One region of the Psychrobacter sp. K31L genome, then DNA from elsewhere that is predicted to be linked to it. Evidence: predicted binding sites of a transcription regulator. Region 1 holds the regulator's gene; each other region holds the start of a gene.

Region 1 (5,626 bases):
AGCCAACAGACACAGTCGTTTGTCGTGGCAAAATGGCAGCAACTGAGTTTATTGCAGCAAGAGTTGCCCATAGAAAACAGCCTTCCCAGTCCACTACCAGAGCAGCATCTAACCGACACTTGGGGCGCAGCACGTAGCCAAGGGCGCTCCCATGAGGGCATTGATATTTTTGCAGCGCGGGGCACACCGGTACAAGCTACGACGCAAGGCATCGTCAGCAAAGTTGGCGAAAATACATTAGGGGGACGCGTGGTAATGGTGGTCGGACCGGGCGGCGCAGGACATTATTACGCCCATCTAGAGGATTATGCCGACATCGTACCCAATGACTGGGTAAATGCTGGTGATATCATTGGCTATGTTGGCGACAGCGGTAATGCTAAAGGAACGCCAACCCATGTTCATTATGGTATTTATATCAATGGCAGCGCAGTGAACCCCTACCCACTTTTACAAAAAGATTAAGGCGCATGGGCAGAACGTACATAAGCGCTAGGAAATACTGCACTAAAGGTCGAGCCTTTGCCTTCTACCGACTCTATGGTTAGTTGCGCCTCATGTTGATATAAGACATGTTTTACAATTGCCAACCCTAAGCCCGTACCACCCGTAGCACGGCTGCGTCCGCTATCGATGCGATAGAAGCGTTCCGTCAGGCGCTCGATATGCTGGGGCGCAATACCGAGACCATCATCTTCGACGGCAAAGCGGCAGCCTTCCGATGTTTTTGTCCAGCTGATAGCGATGTTGCCACCCTTTGGCGTGTATTTGATGGCATTAATCACTAAATTGGATAAGGCGCTCGTTAAATACATCTCTGAGCCATACAGTCCATCGTAAGTGTCTATCTGCAAATGAATAGTATGACCATATTCTTGGTTATACGCCTGCGCATCATCATAGATATGCGTCAGTAACTTGGTCATATCAATATCATTTAGCTCATGCGTCTCTTCTATTTCGATGCGAGACAATAGCAGTAAGTCATTCACAATCCTATTCATACGAGCAGTCTGCTGGGTCATTAGCTCAAAACCACGCCGCCACTGCGGGGGCATATCCTCTTGATCGGAGAAATTTTCTAGATAGCCCATCAGTACGGTCAATGGCGTACGCAGCTCATGCGAGACATTGGCCACAAAGTCACGGCGCATTTGCTCTAAATGCTGCAAGCGTGTCACATCATAAATTATCAGTAGTTTTTCATCACCGAAAGGCGTCAGTTCACACTTTAGATAACGTTTAGGATCTCGCCATGACACCATGTGCACACCATCGCTCGGTGGCGTGATAGCCTGATAATACTGGCGAAATTCAGGCACGGTGATAAAGTCAAAAATGCTTTGACCTTTATTGCTTGACTGCAATAACAATAAATCTTCCGCTGCCTGATTCCACCATTCCAAACCATCATCATCATTGAGCAAAATGACCGCATCCCGTAGTGCTAGTAAGGCACTGCGGATTTTTTTGAGTTGATTTGTTGTATTGTGCTGGGCAACCTGCTCTTGCTCACCCTGTTGCTCATTTTTTATCGGCATTATCGTCATCGTTATCCTTACTACTATCTTCTGCGTTGTTTTACGTTTGCCACGACTTGTTCTATCTTAATCTAATTGGATTCAATCAAGCTGGAAAACCGATACCCAGTACCGCGCACCGTTTGTATCAGCGTAGCACAGTCATAAGGCTGTAGTAATTTACGTAAACGCCGAATATGGACATCAATCGTTCGATCTTCAATATAGACATTGCCGCCCCAAACCTGATCTAGCAGCTGTGTCCGTGTATACGCACGCTCTGGATGACTCATAAAAAATGCCAACAACCGATACTCTGTCGGTCCTATGTCAATGAGCTGGCCCGCCGCCGTTACGCGCTGGCTTTTGGGATCTAAGCTAAGCTTGCCGATTTCGATAGGCTTGTCGGCGCTCAATGTACTACTACGACGTAGCACTGCCTTGATTCTTGAGATTAATTCTCGTGTCGAAAAAGGCTTGGTCATATAGTCATCAGCACCTGCATCAAGACCATGAACCTTACTGTCTTCCTCACTTTTGGCGGTTAGCATAATAACCGGTATCTCAGCGAGCAAATCGTCGTTTTTGAGCATACGACAAAAATCAATACCGCTTTTTTCGCCGGTCAGCATCCAATCCAATAATATGAGCGCCGGACGGTGATCGACCACTTGCTGATGTGCCTCTGATGCGTCGGCGGCCTGCAAGCTATCAAATCCAGCCATCCCTAACGTCATCACAATCATTTCACGAATCGCAGGCTCATCCTCGACGATCAAAATTTGCTCATTGTACATACGGCAACCTTATTATTATAGTCAAAATATCAGCGTTCAAAAAGTTAGCACCCAAAAATCAAAGTACAAAAATAGGCGACGGACATTCGCCTGTTGCTACTTATTAAACGGACTAATTATGACAGCTTGATGACAGATAATTTTTATACTTCTAATAAAAAGTTTAAGGGCCCATCATTGACGCTGGCAACTTGCATATCAGCGCCAAACTGACCAGTGGCAACATTGTGATGCTGAGTGTTGGCATAATCAACCAGTTGTGCAAACAGCACTTGAGCAGCATCAGGTGCCATCGCACCACCAAAGTCAGGGCGACGACCCTTGTCTGTTTTTGCCATCAAAGTAAATTGCGACACCAACAACAGTCCGCCACAGACCTGTTGCACATTTTTATCCAGTTTACCGACCTTGGCAGGATCTTCATCGTTTTCAAAAATACGATAGGCCAAGATTTTGTCGATCATGCGTTGGGCAGTTTGCAGGCTATCTTCATGCCCCAAGCCAATATATGCCAATATCCCATGATCGATTTTGCCAATACAATGCTGATCGACGACGACGTTGGCATGGCTCACCCGTTGTATAAGTGCTTTCATTTACTGATTCCTTAACAGATTATGCTCAGACAATAATGTGCTGTCCATGATAAAATACAGCCATTAACTTGCCTAATTTTTATTCTTATTTCCAATCCTATTTTGGTAGCCTTATTATGAATGTATTTACCACCTTACAACAGCTTGTCCCGCAGCAGCAGCTGAGTAAAGTCGCTGGGCGTCTAGCCGCCAGCCGTCATCCGTACGTCAAACGTGCCTTTATTCGTGGCTTTGCCAAAGCTTACGGCGTCAGCTTAGGTGAGTATGAGCGTCAGAGCTTTAATGCTTATGAGAGCTTTAATGACTTTTTTACCCGTGAGCTCAAAGAAAATGCACGTACTATCGACAGCAGCGCCAACGGTATTGTCAGTCCTGCTGATGGTATCATCTCGCAGCTAGGTCAAATTGAAGACCATAAACTACTACAGGCTAAAGGTCGTCATTATGATGTTGGCCAATTACTTGCTGACAGCGAAGATGGTAGCTACTTCGCTGATGGTAGCTTTGCGACTGTTTATCTCGCGCCTAGTAATTACCACCGTGTGCATATGCCATTTGCGGGTACACTGACTAAGACCCGCTATGTGCCAGGCACACTGTTCTCTGTCAATAATACCACGGCCGAGAACGTGCCTGATTTATTTGCTCGTAACGAGCGTTTGGTCTGTTTATTTGATACGAAATATGGCAAAGCTGCCGTGGTGATGGTCGGTGCTATGATCGTCGCTGGCATCGAAACCGTCGCCACTGGCAAAATCAGCCGCACTGAGGACATCCAAGAATCAGAGCACAATATGAGCTTTGAAAAAGGCGCTGAGCTTGGACGCTTTTATTTGGGTTCAACGGCGATTGTCGTTTTGCCAAAAGCCGCAAAAGCAGATTGGCAGGACAGCATGAAAGCCAATAGCGTGGTAAAAATGGGACAGTTATTGGGTGAAGCAAAAGCTCAGCAAGCTTAATTTGTAAGAAACTCATAATACTGAAAAGCCCAGTTAAACGTAGATAATGACGTTTAACTGGGTTTTTTAATGGCTGTTAGTTTGTACTACTTCCATTTTGTATTGCTTGTTTTTACTACTTTGGGCTACCTTGTGCAAAAGCCTTTATCAATATCGAAAATGCTTATGGATAGGATAAGCAAATAGGATGTTTTCCTCCTGCGCACCACTTCCGATATTATGAATAATCAGCGGCGTACCATCAGCAGCTACTTTATCTGAGACGATACCGATGTGCGGCAAGTTACCCTTTGGCAGCCGCCATGACACAACGTCTCCCGCTTGAAAACTGCTTTTATCAGTCGTAGATAACGTCTGTCCATGACGTGCAAAAAACGTTTCAAGGTTGGGCACGCGTCGATGATCGATATTTTTGTCCGTTGACTTTAAGCCCCAAATCTTTGGGTAGCCCGACCAATTTGATTTCATATCATGGTTGATCAATTGCTGCAAATCCACATTTTGCAAACGATAAGCACGGACAATCACATCGGTACAGACGCCAGTCTCTATTGGTACATCGCCACGCGGAAAGTCCAGCTTACGGTAAGTAGGATCATAACTCACCGTGACACCAATCTGTTTTTTAGCATCGTGCGCCAATTTATCGCCATCACTGATAGGAGCAAGCGCTTGCGCCATTTGCGCTAGTCCCAGCATGCTGACAAAGGCTAGCGATTTGCACCATGTTTTATAGTTTTTAAATAAGTGCATGGAACCTCTCTATTATTATTAACACTATTCAATATAAAGATTTTAAACAGCGTCAAACGTTGCGAGTCAGTAACAAGGTGACGCTATCAATTTACTTATCAACCAACCACCCTTGCTGGGTCGCGTATTCAATGTTTTGTGATAACCAATCATGGATGGGAGGAAAGCTGTCTTTGATAAATTCATGCGCCCCTGCCACTTGCGAGCGTGTAACACCAAGCTTAATCCACGTTTTGCCCTCAGTATTTAAATTAAGCAAAAATGGCAATAAACGATCGACCACTCTAAGTAGATCAGCCTCTTTGCTATTACCTGTCTCCTGCTCCTCCCAGATCTCACTTAAATCAACAATCCCGTTACCGCGTTCGCGTTGTAATCGAGCAATACCCTCGCGCTCTTCGAAGTGCGCATCACGACGGGTATCAGCATATAAAAAAGTATCGCCCGCATCAATCTCACCCAAATCATGCACCAGTGCCATCTTAAGCAATTTTTCATGATTGACGTCTAACTCAAACAATTCAGCGATTGACCAGCATGCCATTGCTAAATGCCATGAGTGCTCAGCAGAGTTTTCCAAGCGAGTCGTCCCCGTCACATAGCTGCGTCGATTGACACGTTTTAGGGCATCAAGCTCTAATAAAAAATGCGTGACGTCATCTATCTTAATATTTGCATCGCGCGTTGGATTGGTCAGTTTTATAGGTGTGTTTGAGGACATATTTCTCTCTGATTAAATGCAATACAGCGCCTGTCTTATCAAGCGCTGTATTGCATCCGCTACTTAATCAAATTACTAATAGTCTTAAAGGCAGGGTCTTGGCTACTGCGGCATAATTCAAACAGAATGGATTCTACTGTCGTAATCACGCCGCCAGCGCGTCGAATACGGCGAATGGCTTGCTTTTTGTCATAAGGAAAGCGCGACCCAACGGCATCGCCAATAATAACTGGCTGCATCCCATTATCCAATAAATCCAGCGCCGTTTGCATGACGCAAA
Region 2 (5,626 bases), on a different contig from region 1:
CGGGGATGGTCTTTTTGCAGACTTCAATATCGAGCTCATAGTCACTATCTGCTTGCATGCGTTCTAATATTTCGATGCGCTCGCTTAAGAGCTCTACCATGACATTGATATTGGCCTGTTGTTTTTTGACTTGAGCCAGTTTTTGCTGAGTGAGACTTAGCTGTAAATCAATATCGAGCTGCCCATCATAATAGTCATTAAGACTGTCTTTGATTTCAGTGAGTGTAAAGCCAATAGCTTGTGCGCTCTTAATCAATTCAATGCGCTCAATGCATTCAGGATGAAACTCAGTATAGAGCCGTGAGCCTGCTTGTCGCTTACGCGACTTGAGTAGCCCCAGCTCATCATAATGACGCACTGTGTCTTTGGTGGTATTGGCTTCGCTCGCCAGCTTTCCAATTAATAAAAATGATGTATCAGGTGTCATAATAATCTCGTTGTTTTGTCGCTGTCACCACCATCATGAGTTGAGCTGCCAAGATTCCTTGCTATCAAGGAGCGATACACTTAGGGACTTGTGAGAGTTCTTTTGCCACTTGACTGAATGAGTGGCTATTAGCGTATCCAATTGGGAAAGAAATTCAGCACGTGGTAGGGTGGTCGCGCCTAAGCTCATGAGATGCTCATTGGGTAATTGGCAGTCTACGAGCGCAACGTTGCTCTGCTCACATAAGCGCATCAAACCCCAAAATGCTAACTTAGAGGCGTTGGATGCACGGTGAAACATCGACTCGCCAAAATAGATATTGCCTATTTTTAATCCATACAATCCACCAATAAGTGTGCCTGCGTCATCCCAAACTTCGATACTATGTGCAAATCCATGAGCATGTAGTTTGGTATAAGCCTCGATCATCTCATCATGAATCCACGTGTGCTCACCTTCAGGCAGCTCAGTATTGAGACCATCACTGCGCGGTAAACTACAGGCGTGAATGACGTCATCAAAAGCTTGATTGAGTGTCACTTGCCAACGCGCGCGGCTTGCTTGCTTACGCAGAGATTTGCTGGGTTGATAGTCGGTCGGCACAATCACGCAGCGCGGTTCAGGACACCACCAAGCGATAGGCTCATCTTCATTAAACCAAGGAAACAATCCTTGCGCATAAGCAGATATAAGCGTCTCGGGCGCTAAGTCGCCGCCCATGGCGACAATACCCACTCCATCAGGATCAATAGAAATAGGATCAGGAAAGTCATAACGCCCAAGACTTTTTAAGGTCTCAGGCGTGATAAGCTGCTCGTTGTTATTGGCGTTATATTGTGAGAAGCTGTTCATTTAGTCTTCTTGATCAGCAGTCAGCGTTGACGCATAAGTATGGTCTAACGCAGTGGCTTCGCCAATGGCATCCAAGTATTTTTCAGCATCAAGCGCGGCCATACAGCCAGTGCCAGCAGAAGTGATGGCTTGACGATAGACGTGATCAGCCACGTCGCCTGCTGCAAACACACCTTCGATACTGGTTTGTGTGGCATTACCATTTAGGCCACTGTTAACGATAAGATAGCCGTCTTTCATGTCGAGCTGCCCTTTGAATAGATCGGTATTAGGCTTGTGACCAATGGCGACAAACATACCAAATACATCTAGTTGCTTGGTACTGCCATCAATCATAGATTCAATAACTACACCATTTACGCCCATGTCATCACCGACGACTTCTTTTACTTGATGGTTCCATTCGATTTTGACGTTGCCATTCTTGGCTTTTTCGAACAATTTATCTTGTAAGATTTTTTCAGAGCGTAAACCATCACGGCGATGCACTAACGTGACTTCAGAGGCAATGTTAGATAAATATAGTGCTTCTTCGACTGCTGTATTACCACCACCAATCACCGCGACTTTTTGGTCTTTGTAAAAGAACCCATCGCAAGTGGCACAAGCTGACACGCCCAAACCTTTAAATTTGGTTTCTGACTCTAGCCCCAAATACTGTGCAGACGCACCCGTTGAGATAATCAAGGCATCACAAGTATAGGTGCCATTGTTACCTGTCAATTGAAAAGGGCGTTCATTCAGATTGACATCATTGATATGGTCATAAACCAATTCTGTACCAAAACGTTCAGCATGAGCCTTCATGCGTTCCATCAGTGCAGGGCCTGTCAAATCATGAGCATCGCCTGGCCAGTTGTCGACTTCGGTGGTGGTGGTTAATTGTCCACCCACTTCCATACCAGTGACCATAACGGGCTTGAGGTTAGCGCGCGCAGCATAGACCGCGGCAGAGTAACCCGCAGGGCCTGAGCCTAAAATAATGAGCTTTTCGTGACGTGGAGCGATAGTATCAGTTGCCATGAGTGGTTCCTTGCAAAATATACGAATTAAAAATGTGAGTGATAAATATAATAAAAAGACAAATATCAAAAGGTGCGACTAATATAGTTTTTCTAATTGCTGTGTGATAATAACATAAGGGCATACGGCAAAAAGTGCAAGTTTGCTAAAACAAACATAGGTATCATTAGAATCAAAGAATAAATAGCTTTGGAATATAAGTGCAAAAAACAGAGGCTATTTTATAGAATTTAGGCAATACAGTGAGCAATATTTTGCCACTAGTGTTTTGCTAACCAGCTGTTTTCTTGCGCAAAGTGTCTATTGATTTACTTTCTTACACGCTTTCTTTATAAGACTGTCGCCACTGCACCTATGTATTTGTTATTATAAGAAGTTATGCCAAGTGTAGTAGGAGCCAAGCGATAATGGTTATTTAAAGACTCTATGATCGGCACATGCCAAACAAACACTTCGCTCGGTACATTTATGTCAACACTTTATGTCAGCATGATTAGGCTTAGTCATGCACTGGCGACCATTTAGTATTAATAACAAGGCAGATTTTACGTGATATCAGCACCGCTTATTGAGTATTTAAAAAAGGGAATATTTACCCTCCTTGGGTTAATACTGGCCGTTTATCTGTTTGTCATTTTGATGACGTATACAGGCAACGATCCTAGTTGGTCGCACATCAGTAGTGACATGACCACCATTAACAATATGGGTGGCGAGATGGGGGCGTGGTTGTCTGATCTGCTTTATAGCTTTTTTGGTTTTGGCGCATGGTGGTTGTTGGCGTTTGTGGTCTATGAGTCCATTCTTATTTGGTGGGACAATAAGCCAACGTTTTGGTTGCTACGCGTAGTCGCTTACGTGTTTTTGATTCTAAGTGCCAGCGCCTTATTTGCGCAGTTGGTCGCTTTAGTGCAGCAAATAGCAGATCCAGTTACCACAGGTCTGACAGGGGTCGCGGGTGGTATCATCGGTCTCGAACTGCAAGCGCGTTTGGCTCAATTATTGTCGCAGTGGGGGAGTGTGGTTTTTTTAACGGTATTCGTAATTATTACGGCAACCTTTGCTTTTAATATTCATTGGCTCGCGATATACCAAAAAATTATGACCCTGTCATGGCTTGGTTCTGGTGTAAAAAACCAAGATAATAAGTATGAGAGTGTGCAGGCCGCTGAAAATAGTCGTCAGCAAAATAATGAAGCCCTAACCGACGAAAAAGCATCGCGCGCTGTTCCAGAGTATGACCAGCTGCCCCTTGAGCTGCAAGCAACTGAGCATGATGCTAATACGCAACAATCCGATAGCAGTGGTCGCTTTAATCATGTACTCACCGAATTTTTAGCGAGTTCTGGCTTGGGTGCCAGTGTAAAAGCTTCTATGGCAGCAGCCACGCAAGGATCCGCAGTGGGTGAGGGTGAGCATTTACAAAGCGTACCTGCCACGCCTAGCAGCGCTGGCGTAAGCAACTTTAGTGATAACAAGGTATCTACTACCCCAAGCCCTGTCACGACTCCTAGCCGTAAAGTAGAGCCGAGCTTTGCTTGGAATGATGCTAATACTGTTGATGACTTATTGGCAAGCGATATGGCTATTTACGACCAAAGCATTCATAGCGCTACTCATGATGCTGATTCTGTTGCCCCTGCTTATATCAATAATGCTGAGTCGCCAAAAGAGACAGCAGTGTCTATAAACACGGCAACAGATACGTCAACAGACATGGCAACGCTAGAGCTGGAGACACCAAGCGCGAGCTCTACCGTCAATCCTAATAAAGAAGAGGTCGAGCAAGCAATTACAGAGACAGCAAGCAAGCAAATCGCGCCTAATTTTGCCGATGCGCCTCAGACTATGTCATCAGATGACAACCATGCAACAGATGAAACGAACGAAACGGTTGATACATTGGCAGAGTCTTGGTTGTCAGAACATGCGCCTGTTTCACCTTATCAAGAAACAGAAGAAGATACTAATAAACCTGAACAGCCAGCACTAAAAACGGCAGTAGAGAATACTTATGACGCCTCTGCTGGGTCATCAGACAAGTTATCAAATGAAGAGCAATGGGAAAGCTCATTGTCAATACAAAGTCCTGCTCTAGAAGAGGATGATGTAAGTATCGTCGCACCAGTCGCTGATATGACCCCGACAAATACGCCACCGACCAACCCAACATTACCTCCTAAGGTAGAAACTAACGTTTCAGCGCCAGCTGCTGAACCGATAGCCGCATCTAAGCCAACGGTCAGCTTTGCGGTGCCAGAGGGTGATAGCGGCAACCATATTACGGATATGATGCCTGAGGATGACAGCCGCGATGATAATAGCGATACGCCCGTTATGCCGCATATCAGTGACGATGGCGCTTTTAGTCAAAAATCACGCTCGATGCAAACGGCCGCCTATCGCAGTAGCTTAACGCCTATCCCAGAGATCTCTATTTTAGATAAGCCAGATCCTGATCGTAAGCCAAGCTATACCATCGCTGAGCTTGATAAGCTGTCAGAGCTATTAGAGATTAAATTACAAGAATTCAATGTTAAGGCCGCAGTAGTCAATGCCATTCCGGGGCCAGTCGTTACACGCTTTGAAGTAGAGCTTGCTGCTGGGGTAAAAGCCAGTAAAGTTACGGGTATTTCACGTGATTTGGCACGGTCATTATCAATGGCATCTTTGCGTGTGGTCGAAGTCATCCCGGGCAAGCCTTATATCGGTATCGAAGTGCCGAACAAACAACGCGAAATGGTGCGTTTGATTGAGCTGTTGAATACCGAAAAATTCCAAGATCCTAAAGCCCAAATCAGCATGGCGATGGGTAAGGATATCGGTGGTAATGCTATTATTACTGACCTTGCGCGCGCGCCGCATATGTTGGTTGCGGGTACCACAGGCTCTGGTAAATCAGTATTAGTCAATTCAATGCTACTCTCTATGCTACTCAAATATACACCGAACGAGCTGCGCCTGATTTTGATTGATCCAAAGCAGCTTGAGCTGGCAAACTATAACGATATCCCGCATCTACTGACGCCAGTCGTTACCGATATGACTGAAGCCGCCAGTGCTTTGTCATGGTGTGTGGCAGAAATGGAGCGCCGCTATCAGTTGATGAGCTTATTAAAGGTACGTAAGCTTAATGAGTTTAATAAAAAGGTCATCGCTGCTGAAAAATCGGGCAATCCAATGCTCGATCCATTATGGCGACCCAATGATAGCGTGAGCATCAGCCAAGCACCAAAGCTCAAAACCTTGCCGATGATTGTCATTGTCGCGGATGAGTTTGCCGATATGATTATGCAAGTCGGTAAACAAGCTGAAGAACTGATC
Region 3 (5,626 bases), on a different contig from region 1:
CAGCGTTTCGTCGTGATATTCACGCGCCGTATCTGGATCGAGTGCTAGATTGAACTGATCATCCCAGCGGAATTCAAAACGTGCTTTAGATAACGCATTGTCACGTGCTTGTGCACCTGGATGACCTTTGGCCAAATCAGCAGCATGGGCAGCAATTTTGTAAGTGATGATGCCGTCTTTGACATCCTTTTTATTGGGTAGACCCAAATGCTCTTTTGGCGTGACATAACAAAGCATCGCAGTGCCGAACCAACCAATCATCGCCGCTCCAATGGCACTAGTAATATGGTCATAACCCGGTGCAATATCAGTCGTTAATGGCCCCAATGTATAAAATGGCGCGTCCGCACACAGCTCAAGCTGCAAATCCATATTTTCTTTAATACGGTTCATCGCGACGTGACCCGGTCCTTCAACCATCACCTGCACATCATGCTCCCATGCCACTTTGGTCAGTTCACCCAAGGTTTTGAGTTCGCTAAACTGAGCTTCGTCATTGGCATCTTGTAAACAACCCGGACGTAGGCCATCACCCAAACTAAAGGCGACATCGTAGGCTTTCATAATCTCGCAGATGTCTTCAAAGTGCGTGTATAAAAAGCTCTCTTGTTGATGCACCATGCACCACTGCGCCATGATAGAGCCGCCGCGTGACACAATGCCTGTTAGGCGTCCGGCAGTCATTGGCACATAATCCAGCAACACACCTGCGTGAATGGTGAAATAATCAACGCCTTGCTCTGCTTGTTCAATTAAGGTGTCACGGAATATCTCCCACGTAAGGTCTTCGGCCACGCCATCGACTTTTTCTAGCGCTTGATAAATAGGGACCGTACCAATCGGCACTGGTGAGTTACGAATCAGCCACTCGCGGGTTTCGTGAATATGATTGCCGGTGGACAAATCCATGATGTTATCCGCGCCCCAACGTGTGGCCCACGTCATTTTTGAGACTTCTTCATCGATAGAGGAGCCGAGTGCTGAGTTACCGATATTGGCGTTGATTTTTACCAAAAAATTGCGCCCGATAATCATTGGCTCAGATTCAGGGTGGTTGATGTTATTGGGAATAATGGCACGTCCAGCGGCCACTTCACTACGCACAAACTCAGGAGTGATAACCGTCGGCGTATTAGCACCAAAGCTCTCTCCGTCATGTTGGCGTATGTCCGTCAAATCATGCTGCTTTTGAGTTTCACGGATAGCAATGTATTCCATTTCAGGCGTAATAATGCCGCGACGTGCGTAGTACATTTGCGTGACGTTGCCTGTTTTACCATCAACATCTTTGGCACGGCGCGGTTTATCAATGTGAGCAAATCGTAAGTTGGCAGTGCTGATATCACGCGCGCGCGTTTGTCCATACTGACTTGATAGGCCTGTTAACTGCTCGGTATCTCCGCGCTCGTTTATCCAGCCTTCACGTAGTTTTGGCAGACCTTTGGTGAGGTCAATGGTGGCATTGGGGTCAGTATAAACACCTGAGGTGTCATAGACATAAAACGGTGGGTTTGGCTCCCATTCGTTCTCAGAAAGGCCTTGCACAGGGGTAGGATCAAGCGTTATTTCGCGCATCGGTACTTGAATATCGGGTCTTGAGCCTTCGATATAAATTTTACGGGAAGCGGGCAAGATACGGTGCAAGTCGCGGGCATCTTCTTCAAAGCGCGCGTCTGTTTGATGGCGATGGGCAGGGGTTTTTAGGGCATCTGCTTTTTTATCCGCTTTGCTAGCAGTCGCGTTGAGCGAAGCATTGGCTGGGATATGAGTTTGAGCAGCTTTTGTGTTCGAGGTAATGTCTGAAATAGTCATATGCTGTCCTAGCGTGTTGGTCTAATAGTATAGGCAACACCGCCAGAATCTGCGGGGGTAAGCATATATGATACGGACAAATTCAATCGTAAAAAAACCTGCTAGCGCTATCAAACCTAAACGTAGTCAGTAGTCTTTTGCTGATTGAGGGACGGAACTGTTTATTAACGCTATCCACCAGCACAAAAAATACTGGTAGAGGTTGGCGATAATAAAAAGGCATTTCTGCACGCCCTTTGTACTTGTATAACATATGCTTAAGACTTCCCTGCGTCGGTACTAACCGCATCAGGTTCGGCGGGTGATCTCTCAGCGAATGTATAAAGGCGGTTACTTTAATAAAGCGAATTTAATAAAGCCAGTCTTTAACACACCGCACCCCGAGTCTGTCAGTGTTGTGAATCTTATTCATACTAACAAAATTCTGCACCAACGGCTAATAGTATTTGGCTAATCATATAACAACTTAAGATGGCGTCTGATGGTTTCTATGAGTATAGTTGCATCAGGTTGTTATCTATAAATTATTGATATAATTAGTATTTATTGAAAATATAGCAGTGCTACCTGAATATTATGTAAAGCGAATGAAAGATTGTGACAACTGTCATCAAACTGTCATAAAGATTTGGCAAGATAGCACGCATATCACAAACAATACTTTTTCATATCGTTGTTAAACTTCAGGAGTCCTACATGCGTTATTCGTTATTAGCAGTAGCCGTTAGTTGTACATTAATGCTCACGGCATGTAATAAATCAACCGACACGGCAGAGCCCACTGCTGATACTAGCAGTAGCGCTGTTACAACGGCTGAGTCAACCTCTCAAACAGCCTCTTCTGCTACTACAGGTTTTAAATCTGCTGAAAATATCGCCATGAATATCACGGGTGCAGGTGCGTCATTCCCGCAGCCTATCTATGCCAAATGGTCTTATGACTACAATGGGGCAACTGGTGGCCAAGTCAACTATCAATCTATTGGCTCATCTGGCGGTATCAAGCAAATTCAATCAAAAACCGTTGATTTTGGTGCTTCTGATGCACCGATGACGCCTGAAGAGCTTGAAGAGTCTGGCCTTATTCAGTTTCCGACGGTTATCGGTGGCGTCGTGCCAATCGTCAACATCGATGGTATAGAGCCGGGCGCATTGAAGCTAGACGGTACGACCTTAGCAGATATCTATTTGGGTAAAATCAGTAAATGGAATGACCCAGCTATCAAAGCTATGAACCCAGATTTGACCTTGCCAGACGCGGCAATCACGACGGTATTCCGTTCAGACGGTTCAGGTACGACTTTTAACTTCACGGACTATCTGGCCAAAGTATCACCAGATTGGAAAGACACGGTTGGTGTTGATAAAACAGTTAAATGGCCGACCTCTGCGACTGGTGCAGGCGGTAAAGGTAACGAAGGCGTATCAAGCTACGTAAACCGTATGAAAAACTCTATCGGCTACGTTGAGTATGCATACGCTAAGCAAAACAAGATGTCACATACGGCATTGAAAAATGCAGCTGGCAACATCGTGCAACCATCAGCTGAGACCTTTGCTGCGGCAGGTGATATTGATTGGTCACAACAAGAAGGCTTTTATAAAGTCATCACCAACTCTGAGACGGACCAAGCATGGCCTATCGCTGCTGCCACCTTTATCTTAGTACATAAGCAACCAGAGAATCCTCAGCAAGTCGCTGGCGTGTTGAACTTCTTTGACTGGGCTTATAGCCAAGGTGATGATGATGCCATGGCACTAGACTATGTACCATTCTCTGACACGGCAGTGGCCTTGTTCAAAGCAAAATGGAACGACGTAAAAGGTAGCGATGGACAGCCTGTCTATAAACCTGCTCAGTAATTCGATAGTCATTATTTAATAACGATCGAATTACCCTTTCAAACAACTATTCTCCGGTAGTTGTTTGAAAGGTTTTATCACAGCGAATTTAAGCGTAAAGCCAATGATACTTATAGCTTCTGATACTCATATCTGCTGAGTTTGTTGTGATAAAACCTGATAAACACGCTCATTTTTTAATCTTATCCTATTGAATGCTGAGACACTTATGACAGACTTAAGGTCCCAACTGGCTAAACAAAAACGTTACGATGCTTTATTCGTTAACTCCACCAAAGCATTTGCCATACTGGTATTGATGTCTCTAGGTGGTATTTTAGTGTCGTTAATTGTCGGGGCTTGGCCAAGTATTCAAGAGTTTGGTCTAGGTTTTTATACCAGTAATAACTGGGACACGGTCGCCAATGAATATGGTGCACTTGCACCCATCTATGGCACCTTAGTGACCTCGTTTATCGCCATTCTGATAGCCGTGCCAGTGAGCTTTGGCATTGCCATATTTTTGACCGAAATGTGTCCTGCTTTTCTAAAAAAACCGCTTGGTATCGCCATTGAGCTATTGGCTGGCATCCCCTCTATCATTTATGGTATGTGGGGCTTGTTCGTCTTCGCGCCGTTTTTTGGCGATCACATCCAGCCATGGTTTATTGAACACGTCGGGCCTTTACCGATCATCGGTAAACTGTTTGCAGGCGCGCCGATGGGACTGGGGATGTTTACCGCTTCCTTGGTGCTTGCCATCATGATTATTCCCTTTATCGCTGCCACCATGCGCGATGTTTTTTCCGTCGTGCCAGACTTATTAAAAGAATCAGCCTATGGCATGGGCGCGACGACTTGGGAAGTCATGTTCAAGATTATTTTGCCGTATACCAAAGCTGGTGTGGTTGGTGGTGTTATTTTAGGGCTGGGTCGCGCATTGGGCGAGACCATGGCGGTGACTTTCTTGATTGGTAATGCCTTTAATATCAGTCCAAGCCTGTTTACCTCTGGGGTTACGATTACCTCAGCGCTGGCCAATGAGTTTGCCGAAGCGTCTAGTGAGCTGCATCTGGCATCTTTATTACATTTAGGCTTAATCTTATTTGTGATTACTTTCATTGTGCTGTCCATAGCGAAGCTCATGCTCATGCGCATGGATCATAAAGCAGGCAATCGCTAAGCCAACGTTGTATCAGCACGATAGAGATTAATGTTGTCTAAAAAGATTATCTAAAAAGGCTATCTAAAAAGATACGGGAAACGAATGTTATGCCTAATCAAGCTATCAGAGCTACTACCGCATTACCGACGAAGACAAGCTTTGAGGCACGTTATAACAAAAGCCTTTATAACAAGCGTCGTCGTCTGAATAAGCTTGGATTGGGCTTTGCGTTGTCGGCGATGGCGTTTGGTTTATTTTGGCTATTATGGATTTTACTGACCCTGTTCGTTGAAGGTTTTCAAGGATTGGTACAGTTGCCAGTATTTACGGCTGATACCCCGCCACCGATGAGCGCAGGTGGCCTACGCAACGCCATTGTCGGCTCAATCATGTTGGCGTTTTCAGGCTTGTTTATCGGGGCACCGATTGGGCTGATGACCGGTATTTATTTGTCAGAATTTTCTCAAGGCAGTATGCTAGGCAAGGTAACTCGTTTTTTAAACGATATTCTGCTATCAGCACCCTCGATTGTGATTGGTCTCTTTATTTATGCGCTGATGGTCAAAGGCAATAACTTTTCTGGTTGGGCAGGCGCATTGGCGTTGGCATTAATCGTTATTCCTGTCGTCGTACGCACCACAGAAAATATGCTCAACTTAGTGCCCAATAGCATCCGTGAAGCGGCCTATGCCTTGGGCACACCAAAGTGGCAGCTGGTAACCAAAGTCACGATCAAAGCTGCCAAAGCCGGACTGACCACAGGTGTGTTGTTAGCCTTTGCCAGAATCACTGGTGAGACCGCACCGT
Region 4 (5,626 bases), on a different contig from region 1:
TGATCGTTACCGATATTAATGGTATTATTATTCGGAGTCTTAAGCTGAATATGTGATTGCGCTGTTAATAGATTTTCCATGAAACCCTTGTCCTCATTATTGTTATCAACACGTATATCCCATATTGTAACCGATAGCCCAATTAAAAAAAGTATCCAAGCGTAATTAGATATCGCTAACTAAAAGAATATCTAAACAACCATTATCACCCATCAAATTAAGCAAAAAAAAGACCAATCCGTAGATCAGTCTTTTTTGGTGAAAATAACGCTTTCACACTATATTTCACAACACTTCACATTTTAACGATTACTTTGTTTCGCTATGATTTTTTGCGGCTTTCACAAAGCTGTTAAACAGTGGATGACCACCACGTGGCGAGCTGGTAAATTCAGGATGGAACTGTACGGCGACAAACCATGGATGCTCGCTAATCTCAACCGACTCAACCAAATGCTGCTTGGCAGAATAACCCGATATCGTCATGCCTGCTTGCTCTAATGGCTCGATATAACGGTTGTTCATCTCATAACGATGGCGATGACGCTCCGTGATATTGCTAGCGCCATAGATTTGGCTCAGCTTGCTACCAGCGACCAGCTCGGCTTGCTGTGCGCCTAAACGCATGGTGCCACCAAGGTCCGAGTCGTCACTGCGAATCTGTAGCTCGCCGCGCTCATCTAACCATTCAGTGATCAGACCAATAATTGGCTCAGCAGTCTTGCGATCGAACTCAGAAGAGTTGGCATCGATACTCATCACATTACGTGCGTATTCGATAACGGCCAACTGCATACCAAGGCAAATACCCAAATATGGCACGTTGTTTTCGCGAGCATAAGTAATGGCTTTCATTTTACCCATGGTACCGCGCTCACCAAAGCCACCGGGCACTAAGATAGCATCGGCATCATGAAGCTGTGCAAATAAAACATCGTCGCCTTCCAAACGTTCGGCATCGATATAATCAATTTTCACATCTACTTTATGAGTGATACCAGCGTGTAATAATGCTTCGTTAATTGACTTGTACGCATCAGGCAGCTCGACGTATTTGCCGACCATCGCTACGGTGACCGTTGATTCAGGATTGAGCTGGGCTTCAACCACTTTGTCCCAATCGCTCAAATCTGCTTCAGGTACGTCCAAACCAAAGCGCTCACAAATCAAATCATCAAGATCTTGCTCATAAAGGGTACGCGGTATTTGATAAATACTTTGCGCATCTTCACACATGATGACCGCGCGTTCTTCGACATTGGTAAACAATGCAATCTTACGGCGATTGTCTTGTGAGATATGATGATCAGAGCGGCAAATTAAGACATCAGGCTGTAAACCAATAGAACGAAGCTCTTTAACCGAATGCTGGGTAGGCTTGGTTTTGGTTTCGCCGGCACTGGCAATATAAGGTACCAAGGTCAAATGCATCAGCATGGCGCGATTGCGACCTAGCTCTACTTGCATCTGGCGTACCGCTTCCATAAAGGGCAGCGACTCGATATCACCGACCGTACCACCAATCTCAATAATAGCGATATCATAACCCTCGCCACTGGCAAGGATTTTGCTCTTAATCTCATCAGTGATATGCGGGATAACCTGCACAGTACCGCCAAGGTATTCGCCGCGGCGCTCTTTATTCAGTACATTCTGATAGATGCGACCGCTGGTAAAGTTATTACTCTTACTCATCTTAGAGTGGCGTAAAAAACGCTCATAATAACCCAAATCTAAATCCGTCTCCGCCCCATCTTCAGTGACGAACACTTCGCCATGCTGGAACGGACTCATGGTACCTGGATCGACGTTAATATACGGATCCATCTTGGTCATTGTCACGTTCACACCGCGCGCTTCGAGTATCGCAGCAAGAGAAGCAGCAGTGATACCTTTTCCTAGTGAGGACACTACCCCACCGGTCACAAATATAAACTTGGTCATAGTACTCTTTCGGTAATTGGTAAAGAAGGATTTTACTAAAGATACGCCAAAAAATATAGGGCAAAAGCGCAAACTATCCGAAACTCTTGGTTTTTGCTCAATGTTTATTGATTAAAACCGCATAATAAAAAAACTCACCCCGAAGGATGAGCTTTTTAGCAGAGTATTTATGCAGCATATAGTCGATACTAAATAAAATAGATACACGACATTATAATGCGTGACTGGTACAAATTTTTCTTGCTTGCTGTGCAAGCGCAGACAGAGGCTACAAAAAATTCATATCCGTCACACTGTCTCTTTTTTATATTAAACTGACTATGTTGAGTTAGAATTTATATTCTAAACCGCCACCGATAGCAAATACATCCGCATCACCACGAGCTTTAACTGAGTCAATGGTGTCATCAGCATTGTTTCTGACAACGAGCAGACCGTTCTCTAAATCTGCAGAGTTTTGACCGATATAAGCATGAGCAATCATATTGTCTTTGAACTTATATTTACCGCCCAATACAATTTGGTCTGAGTCGTTGCCACCAAGGCCAGCCAAGTTCTCAGTCTTATCATACTGAAGATAAACAGACGCTGGGCGAGCAAAGTTAGTTAGACCCATCTCAGCACTAACGACCAACCCTTTCTCTTCATCATCTGAATTATCAAAATCAACTTGCTGGTATAGCGCGCCTAGCTTCACTGGATAAGCCATGTATTTGCCCAAATCGACACTGGCACTACCACGTAGAATCTCACCTGTGACGCTCATGTCTTTGTCATAACCAACACCTGCAGTAAAGCCAGTACCTGGATCAAACATCAATGAAGCACCAAAGCCACTGTCACGATCATCGCTATCAGAGACAAAAGACTCATCAGCACCGTATTGTAAGGCAAGCTCTAATGGTAGACCATTGTATTTGGGTGCAATCCATACGATTGAGTTATTAATACGCTCACCATCAGTCAAGGTAAGCGCCTCACTCAGCGTACCATCACCACCAAGAGAGCTTGAGCCTATATTATCCCAATAACCTTCGTTAACGGTTACGTTGTTGACGTAATCTGACACTGAGTAGTTGCGACCAAAGCGAAATTGACCGTAGTCTTTGTTTTTAAAACCTAGATAGGTGTCACGGCTTTTAAAACCAATGTTGCTGCTACCGCTGTCATCGATCTTGATGCCATACTCTAATTGATAAATCACATCAGTATTAGCAGTGATTGCTTCGGACCCTTTGAACCCTAGACGTGAAGAATGCGAGCTGACTTGTACTGAGCTGCTGTCTTCATTGATATTGATAGTGTCGTTAGGCAGATCCATAGACTGACGATCAAGCTCAGCGTTGACATAGTTAGCAGTGACGAATGCTTTGCCATAGACCGTTGGCGCGGCTTGAACGGCAGAAACTGATAGCGTTGCAATTGCTGAGGCTAAAAGTAATTTTTTCAAAGGGTATCTCCACTTGACGATTTGAGTGATAAATTGGCTAAGATTGACTGGCATGTACAATGGTATTGCTACAAACTCCCAAGACCATGATATATAACGAGCCACCAGAACGGCTTAGACACTACTTTATCAAGCAAATATTACAGTAAGATGAAAGAACAAAATTTACATGCCTGTAACTATCTATTTTAAGACTGATTACAATGAAGGGCTACTTTCTTTTTTCGCATAAAAAAACTCATCCCGAAGGATGAGTCTTTTTGTACTATCTACTTGAGTGTGATACTAGAATAAGTATTCTAGACCGCCACCAAGTGCGAATACGTCAAGATCAGTATTACTATTCTTGTCTTCAGCAGAGTTGTTACCAACATAAGCATGAGCAATCATGTTGTCTTTAAAGTTATATTTGCCACCTACAACAACTTGATCTGAATCACGGTTATCAAAACCAGCCAAGTTTTCAGTACCATTGTACTGTACATATACAGATGCTGGACGAGCAAAGTTAGCTAGACCCATTTCAGCGCTTACAATTAGACCTTTTTCATCTTCATCGCCGCCATCGAAATCAGCTACTTGATACATTGCACCTAACATAACTGGATAAGCCATGTATTTACCTAGGTCAACGGTAGCACTACCACGTAAAAGATCACCAGCTTGGCTCATGTCTTTTTCGTAAGCAACACCAGCAGTAAAGCCTGTACCTTGGTCAAACATCAATGAAGCACCATAACCACTGTCACGGTCGTCACTGTCAGTTACAAAGCGCTCGTCTGCACCGTACTGTAGAGCAAGCTCTAAAGGCAAGCCGTTGTATTTAGGGGCAATCCATACGATAGAGTCATTGACACGGCCGCCATCAGCCATAGTTACAGCATCAAGAACATCGCCTTCCATATCAAGATTACTAACACCTAAATTATCCCAAAAACCTTCAGTAACAGTAACGTTGTTGATGTAGTCAGTTACTGAGTAGTTACGACCAAAGCGGAATTGACCATATTGCTTGTTATTTAGACCAAGATAGGTATCACGGCTTTTAAAACCAATATTGTCATCAGTACCGTCGATGGCAATGCCATACTCTAACTGATAGATAACATCAGTGTTAGCAGTCATTGCTTCAGAACCTTTAAAACCAAGGCGTGAAATGTTTGAGTTGATTTGTACTGAATCACTGTCTACGTCGAATTGATCATCGTTACCATCACGCTCAGCGTTTACATAGTCAGCAGTAACGAAAGCTTTACCATAAACAGTAGGTGCTGCGTTGGCTGCAGATACAGATAGGGCTGCGATGGCTGTAGCTAAAAGTAGTTTTTTCATGGGGTATCTCCACTTTACAATTGTAGTAATGAGCAAGCTATGATTAGCTGGCGCCCATAATGGTATCGTCACAAATCCTCAAAGATATAATGTGTAACTGGCTACCGAGATTGGTCTAAAACAAGTGTGGCGAATTTCTACTACAATAAGACAAAAAAAACCATGACTCACATGACTGGGATTAGAACGTAACTGCCATGTAATCTTTGGTCTTTATCACTCCGTTGCGTAACATCCGTTACCAAACTCATACTTCGAATACAAGCATAACAACTTTGACATAATTTGCAACATTTTTTTTTGCTTTTTCGATACATCTACTATCGAATAACAAATGCTTTGTCATATTTGAACCGTTACGAAAAAACCCCTGTCGACTCAAATAGATACGATACCCATTAATTAATATCATTACTGATAATATTAATTGGCGGTAATAAATACGATACATTGACCCAAAAAAAGCGCTACTTATTGATAAATAAATAGCGCTCATAAAGAATTGTTTGTCATATTTCTGACACATATGACAGTCACAAATGGGTAAGATACATCAATGCCTGATCACGCCTAGAGGCTTAAATAGCACTTAGGTTACATGAGCAAACATGATACTTAACCTATCGTTTTAGGCATTTGCTTTGAGGTCAAGACGCGCTTGATGCAATAGTGGCTCAGTATAGCCACTTGGCTGCTCGCGACCTTTAAACACCAAATCACAAGCCGCTTTGAACGCATAAGAGTGTTCAAAGTTATCTGCCATTGGCTGATAGTCACTATCGCCTGCATTTTGCTCATCGACGACTTTTGCCATACGCTTCATCGTATCCATCACTTGCTGTTCGCTCACGACGTTATGATGCAACCAGTTGGCAATGTGTTGGCTCGATATCCGCAAGG

What was found. Region 1 encodes PhoB, which activates phosphate uptake and scavenging genes when phosphate is short. Its sites were predicted from a motif close to TGTCATNAANCTGTCATAA; they were not measured.
Region 2: the regulator PhoB is predicted to act here: its motif matches at 2,782-2,800, upstream of J5X94_RS14060 (DNA translocase FtsK).
Region 3: the regulator PhoB is predicted to act here: its motif matches at 2,418-2,436, upstream of pstS (phosphate ABC transporter substrate-binding protein PstS).
Region 4: the regulator PhoB is predicted to act here: its motif matches at 3,532-3,550, upstream of J5X94_RS03955 (porin).

The regions. Positions count from the first base shown of each region.
Region 1 covers NZ_JAGKSC010000010.1:35,267-40,892, forward strand. The annotation lists gene J5X94_RS12725 (M23 family metallopeptidase) at 1-465, shown strand, start outside; gene phoR (phosphate regulon sensor histidine kinase PhoR) at 462-1,550, opposite strand; gene phoB (phosphate regulon transcriptional regulator PhoB) at 1,613-2,317, opposite strand; gene dtd (D-aminoacyl-tRNA deacylase) at 2,461-2,913, opposite strand; gene asd (archaetidylserine decarboxylase) at 3,030-3,872, shown strand; gene J5X94_RS12750 (DUF1287 domain-containing protein) at 4,020-4,625, opposite strand; gene J5X94_RS12755 (HD domain-containing protein) at 4,717-5,346, opposite strand; gene J5X94_RS12760 (isochorismatase family protein) at 5,406-5,626, opposite strand, start outside.
Region 2 covers NZ_JAGKSC010000011.1:69,537-75,162, reverse strand. The annotation lists gene J5X94_RS13220 (MerR family transcriptional regulator) at 1-427, opposite strand, end outside; gene aat (leucyl/phenylalanyl-tRNA--protein transferase) at 461-1,279, opposite strand; gene trxB (thioredoxin-disulfide reductase) at 1,280-2,302, opposite strand; gene J5X94_RS14060 (DNA translocase FtsK) at 2,852-5,626, shown strand, end outside.
Region 3 covers NZ_JAGKSC010000004.1:146,551-152,176, reverse strand. The annotation lists gene thiC (phosphomethylpyrimidine synthase ThiC) at 1-1,812, opposite strand, end outside; TPP riboswitch at 2,061-2,205, opposite strand; gene pstS (phosphate ABC transporter substrate-binding protein PstS) at 2,509-3,675, shown strand; gene pstC (phosphate ABC transporter permease subunit PstC) at 3,884-4,837, shown strand; gene pstA (phosphate ABC transporter permease PstA) at 4,927-5,626, shown strand, end outside.
Region 4 covers NZ_JAGKSC010000002.1:193,458-199,083, forward strand. The annotation lists gene kdsA (3-deoxy-8-phosphooctulonate synthase) at 1-80, opposite strand, end outside; gene J5X94_RS03950 (CTP synthase) at 310-1,944, opposite strand; gene J5X94_RS03955 (porin) at 2,273-3,394, opposite strand; gene J5X94_RS03960 (porin) at 3,680-4,726, opposite strand; gene J5X94_RS03965 (malate synthase G) at 5,355-5,626, opposite strand, start outside.